Pseudoduganella dura: one gene and its partner. The protein of the gene in region 1 interacts with the protein of each later gene in a pairwise test. Links are inferred from orthologs where the notes say so. Each region holds a gene or a part of one and is shown in the gene's direction. Other genes may lie near its edges.

Region 1 (2,936 bases):
CGCAAGATGAAGTCATCTTTACAACACTTCAGAAGGAGAACGATCATGGGTAAGTATCTGCTGGCTTGGCTTCTGGGTGTACCTGCCGTGGTGCTGGTGCTGATCTACCTGATTTTCTGATGCATCGCTGATGCACGGAACCGATGCGGCACCAGCCGCCGTCGAGAGGAAACGCCACGTCAACGTGGCGTTTTTCATTTGGAAGCTTCAAATTCCCTGAAAAATCACTAGACGACCGGTCTAATTGATTCTATAGTGACGTACGTGTGCAGCAAATCCGGTAACAGCATGCTAAATGCCTGAAACACGCGCCATCTTGAATAATTTTCTAGACGACCGGTCTATTTAACTCACTTCACCATCTGGAGAACAGCATGAAAAAAGTCTTGATCGTACTGACCTCGCATAGCGAACTCGGCAATACCGGCCGCAAGACCGGCTTCTGGCTCGAAGAACTGGCCGCGCCGTATTACACCTTCAAGGATGCCGGCGTGGAAGTCGTGCTGGCCTCGCCGCTGGGTGGCCAGCCGCCGCTGGACCCGAAGAGCAATGAGCCATCGTTCCAGACGGACCTGACGCGCCGTTTCGAGCAGGACCCGCAAGCCACGGCGCAACTCGCCGCCACGTTGCGCCTCGACACGGTCGACCAGGCCGCCTTCGATACCGTGTTCTACCCTGGCGGCCATGGCCCTCTGTGGGACCTGGCCGAAGACGGCAATTCGATCGCCCTGATCGAAGCCTTCATCGAGGCAGGCAAACCGGTCGCACTGGTGTGCCATGCGCCCGGCGTGCTGCGCCATGTAAAGGCACCGGACGGACGGCCGCTGGTGGAAGGCAAGCAGGTTACCGGCTTCACCAACACCGAGGAAGACGGCGTGGGGCTCACGGAGATCGTGCCGTTCCTGGTCGAAGACGAACTCAAGGCCAAGGGCGGCGTGTATTCGAAGGGCGAGGACTGGGCATCGTACGTGGTGGAAGATGGCCTGCTGATCACCGGCCAGAATCCGGCCTCGTCCGCCGCCACCGCGGCGGCGCTGCTCAAGCGGCTCGGCTGATTGCCCATTGAAGGGATTGGCTAGACGACCGGTCTAGCCCCCGATATAGTCTCGGCCATGGCGAAACTTCACGATCACACGTCTTCCGACGTCCGCGACCACATCCTTGCTGTCGGGCAGAGCATCATGTCCGGCAAAGGTTTTTCGGCTGTCGGGCTGAACGAGATCCTGACGGCGGCAAAGGTGCCGAAGGGATCCTTTTACCACTACTTCGGTTCGAAAGACGCCTTCGGCGAAGCGTTGCTGTCGAGGTACTTCGACGACTACCTGGCGGACATGGACCAGATGCTCGCCAAGACCGGTTCAACCGCGGCACAACGCCTGGTGCGCTACTTCGATGCATGGCAAGCCAACCAGTCGTTCCAGGACTGCCAGGGGAAATGCCTGGCGGTGAAGCTGGCCGCCGAGGTTGCCGACCTGTCCGAGGCGATGCGTACCGTGCTGGACCACGGCACCTCGGCCATCATGTCGCGGCTGGCCGCCGCCATCGACAGCGGTGTCGACGAAGGTTCGCTGGCGATCGACGACCGCGCGGAAGAAGTGGCGGCCAGCCTTTACCAGCTGTGGCTGGGCGCCAGCGTGATGGTCAAGATCGTGCGGGGCACGGGGCCGTTCGATTCCGCCATGGCGGTGACGCGGCAATTGCTTCACCTGGATGGCTGATCGCGGGGGAAAGCCCGCCCGTCCCTTTCCATCCCGCGTAACATCGCCGACAGGTCGATTGCCGTGGCCATCGCCCGGTAGCCGGCATCGCCCGGATGCAGGTGGTCGCCCGAATCGTACCCCGCCTGCATGCGCCGGGGCCTGGCCGGATCGCGTAGCACCGCATCAAAGTCCACAACAGCGTCGAAGATGCCGGCACCACGTATCCAGTCGTTGAGCCGCTGGCGCATCGCCTCCTTGGCGGCGCTGTAGTGGCCCGCGTAGGGCGTGCCCTCGAGTGCGCCTTCGAACGGCGGCAGCGTTCCCGCCGTGACGCGGATTCCCCTGGCATGCGCGGCTGCCATCAGCTGGCGGTACGCGGCGGTGAGTTCATCGAGTGTCGCGGCGCTCTCGGCGGGGGCGAACGGGCTGCCCGGCCAGCCGATGTCGTTGATACCGAGCAGAACGATCACATCCGAAATACCCGGCTGGCTGAGCACGTCCTGCTCGAACCGGGCGAGGGCGTTTCGGCCCATGCCGTCCCTGGCCAGCCGCGCGCCCGAGATACCGGCATTGGCCACGGCGATACCATGCGGCGCCAGGCGTTGCGCGAGGAAATCCGGCCACCGGCGATCGGCATCCGGCGTGGAGCCGTTGCCATCCGTGATCGAGTCGCCGAGCGTCACCACCGTTCGGCTGTGCTTGCCGGCATCGACCATGACGGCATTCAGGAATACCCGGCCCGCGACAGTGGCGCCGGCGGGAAAGCCCGCGGCGGCGGTCGCATTGCCGGGAGCTACCTGGATCGTTTGTTGCGCACCCCAGTGAAAGCTTTGCACGGCGGTGTGCGCAGGGAGCCAGCTGGTGACGACAAGCCGTGCCAGCGCCGGCACATGGAGCGCAACGGGATCGCTCGTCGCGGCGGCGCCCGGCAGGATGGCGATCCCGGCCTTTCCTGAAAAAGTCAGCGTTTGCGCCGGATGGTCGTCACCCGCCAGCCACACGCTCACCGCACCCAGCGCGACCGGTTCCCGTCCATACCGGTTGGAAAAAACCAGCCGGATACGCCGCCCACCGGCGCTCAGCCGCACGGTGTCGCGCAGCGACTGGTTGTCGAGGTACGCAGGCACGTTCATCGGCAGCGGAAAGCTGCTGTCCCACCCCGGCTGCGGCGCCGCATACCACGACGTGACCCACTGCCCGTCGGTCGGTGCGGACGCGTTTGCCAGTGGCTGGCCG
Region 2 (3,016 bases), 1.7 Mb from region 1 along the record:
GCGCGCTGACGGCCCTGCGCGGTTGGCTGTACCGGGCCGGCGTGCTGAAATCGAGCCGGCTGCCGGTGCCCGTGATCGTGGTGGGCAACATCTTCATCGGCGGCACGGGCAAGACGCCGCTGACGATCTGGCTGGTCGAGCGGCTGCGCGCGGCGGGCCTGACGCCGGGCGTGATTTCGCGCGGCTTCGGCGGCAAGGGCGGCGGGACAAGCCCCGCCGGGCCGCGCGCCGTCACCGCGCTGTCCACGCCTGCCGAGGCGGGCGACGAGCCGGTGCTGATCGCCACCCGCGCCGCCTGCCCGGTGTTCGTCTGCCGCGACCGCGCCGAGGCGGGCAGGGCGCTGCTGGCCGCGCACCCGGAAGTGAACGTGATCGTCACCGACGACGGCCTGCAGCACTATGCACTGCAGCGCGATGTCGAAGTGGTGCTGTTCGATGGCCGGGGCGTCGGCAACGGCTGGACCCTGCCGGCCGGGCCGCTGCGCGAACCGCCTTCGCGCCGGCGCGACGTCACCGTGGTCAATGCGCCGGCGCTGACGCCGCGCCTGGCGGCCAGGGTGGGCGGCCGCCCCTGGCAGATGGTGCTGGCGGGCGACTGCGCCGAACGCCTCGGCGACCGCCGCGACCGCGTACCGCTGCGCCATATCGGCGGGCGCGGGCGCGTGGTGGCGGCCGCCGGCATCGGCAACCCGGGGCGCTTCTTCCGCATGCTGGCCGATGCCGGGCTGGCGTTCCAGGAACTGCCGCTGCCCGATCATCACGATTTTCTCGACCGCCCCTTCGCGCACGTGGAGGCGGAAGTGATCCTGATGACCGAGAAGGATGCAGTAAAATGTGCGCACATCGAAGAACTGAGGAACGACCCCCGGCTGTGGGTCGTTCCGGTGAACGCGCAGATCGATGCCGCGCTCATCGAACACATTGTGGAGAAATGCCGTGGACGCACGTTTGCTTGACATCCTGGTCTGCCCTGTTTGCAAGGGCCCGCTGGAATACGATAAAAAAGCCCAGGAAATGATCTGCCGCGGCGACCGCCTGGCCTATCCGGTCCGCGACGGCATCCCGATCATGTGGGCCGACGAGGCCCGCACGCTGCAGGACACCGTCGAATAAGCGGGCGGCTGCCGTGACCTTCACCGTCATCATTCCCGCGCGGCTGGCATCGACCCGGCTGCCGGACAAGCCGCTGGCCGACCTTGGCGGCAAGCCGATGGTCGTGCGCGTGGCCGAGCGCGCCGCGCTGTCGGGCGCCGGCCGCATCATCGTCGCCACCGATCACCCGTCGATCCTGGCAGCGTGCGCCGCGCACGGCATCGCGGCGATGCTCACGCGCGACGATCATCCGTCCGGTACCGACCGTATCGCCGAGGTGGCGCGCGCCCTCGACCTGCCGCCCCAGGCGGTGGTCGTCAACCTGCAGGGCGACGAACCGCTGATCGACCCGGCGCTGCTGGCCGCCTGCGCCGCCCGCATCGGCGCCGATGTGCCGATGTCCACCTGCGCGCATCCGCTGCACGAGGTGGCCGATGCGTTCAATCCGAACGTGGTCAAAGTGGTACTGGACCGGGCAGGCCGCGCGCTGTATTTCAGCCGCGCCACGATTCCCTGGGCGCGCGACGCGTTCGCACAGGCGGCGCAGTCTCGTCCTGCCGCGCTGCCCGACGGCTACCTGCCGTTGCGCCACATCGGCCTGTATGCCTACCGCAACGATTTCCTGCAGGCGTATCCGCGGCTCGAAGTCTCCCCGCTGGAGAGCATCGAAGCGCTCGAACAGCTGCGCGTGCTGTGGCATGGCCATCCTATCGCCGTGCACGTCACCAACGCGGCGCCGGCACCCGGCGTCGATACCCCCGAAGACCTGGAACGGGTCCGCGCTCACTTCGCTTGAGCGTTTGACGTTTTTGCATGTCAAACGGCCTCCCGAAGTGGCGTAGGGCCGGCGTTTTGTGGTAAGTTTCGTCACAACTGACACACGTACCATCAAATTATTAAAATCGTTTTAGGAATCTTCATGCGTCTCATTCTGTTAGGACCACCCGGTGCCGGCAAGGGTACCCAGGCCAACTTCATCAAGGAAAAGTACAGCATTCCCCAGATCTCGACCGGCGATATGCTGCGGGCCGCCATCAAGGCCGGCAGCGAGTTGGGGATTGCCGCGAAAGCGGTGATGGATGCCGGCCAGCTGGTGTCCGACGACATCATCATCGGCCTGGTCAAGGATCGCCTGAAAGAAGCGGACTGTGCCAATGGCTACCTGTTCGACGGCTTCCCGCGCACGATCGCCCAGGCCGACGCGATGAAGGACGCCGGCGTGAAGATCGACTTCGTGCTTGAAATCGACGTGCCGGACGAGCAGATCATCGAACGCATGGATGGCCGCCGCTGCCATCCGGGCTCCGGCCGCGTGTACCACGTCAAGTTCAATCCGCCGAAGGTCGAAGGCCTCGACGACATCACCGGCGAGCCGCTGGTGCAGCGTGACGACGACAAGGCCGAGACCGTCAAGAAGCGCCTCGAGGTGTACCACAACCAGACCGAAGTGCTGCTCGGTTATTACAACGAGTGGGCCAAGTCGGGCGACGCAGCAGCCCCGAAATACCGCAAGATCGAGGGGGTCGGCGCCGTCGACCAGATCCGCGACCGCGCGTTCGCCGCGCTGGCGGAATAAGATTTCAAAAACGGACCCGCGCGGTCCGTTTTTTTTGCCGGCCCCCTTTGGCCGCAGCCGCAGTTTTCGTTTGCATCGTTTCGTTTGCCGCCCCGCGCGGCGTGATGAAGTTTGCGTAATTCGATAACGTTGGTTCACAAGAGGGGGACATATGGCAGCAGGTCTGTGGTTTGCGGTGGCGTGCGGCGTCATCGCGGTGATATACGGGCTGTGGTCGCGCAGCTGGATCCTGGCGCAGGATGCGGGCAACGCCCGCATGCAGGAGATCGCGGCGGCGATCCAGCAGGGCGCCGGCGCCTACCTCGCGCGGCAGTACCGCACCATCGCCATCGTCGGCGTCATCCTCCT

Evidence for each region. The genes of interacting proteins can lie anywhere in the genome.
Region 2: the proteins of GJV26_RS13540 (region 1) and kdsB interact in binary tests that used the Escherichia coli proteins (3 or more experiments, as listed by UniProt). The link is inferred for Pseudoduganella dura from one-to-one orthologs.

Annotation. Positions count from the first base shown.
Region 1 is NZ_WNWM01000002.1:3,091,178-3,094,113, reverse strand. Bases 51-2,915 are described here. They hold GJV26_RS13540 (TetR/AcrR family transcriptional regulator), read left to right. Parts: upstream 51-1,112; coding sequence 1,113-1,718; downstream 1,719-2,915. Other genes in these bases: GJV26_RS13535 (SGNH/GDSL hydrolase family protein), read right to left, coding at 1,703-2,915; GJV26_RS13545 (type 1 glutamine amidotransferase domain-containing protein), read left to right, coding at 375-1,055. Also shown: more of GJV26_RS13535, read right to left, coding at 2,916-2,936. UniProt on the Escherichia coli protein: Involved in response to both electrophiles and reactive chlorine species (RCS). Represses the transcription of the nemRA-gloA operon by binding to the NemR box.
Region 2 is NZ_WNWM01000002.1:1,424,755-1,427,770, reverse strand. What follows is about bases 63-3,007. They hold kdsB (3-deoxy-manno-octulosonate cytidylyltransferase), read left to right. Parts: upstream 63-1,126; coding sequence 1,127-1,888; downstream 1,889-3,007. Other genes in these bases: GJV26_RS06395 (sodium-translocating pyrophosphatase), read left to right, coding at 2,820-3,007; adk (adenylate kinase), read left to right, coding at 2,012-2,668; GJV26_RS06410 (Trm112 family protein), read left to right, coding at 937-1,113; lpxK (tetraacyldisaccharide 4'-kinase), read left to right, coding at 63-956. Also shown: more of lpxK, read left to right, coding at 1-62; more of GJV26_RS06395, read left to right, coding at 3,008-3,016. UniProt on the Escherichia coli protein: Activates KDO (a required 8-carbon sugar) for incorporation into bacterial lipopolysaccharide in Gram-negative bacteria.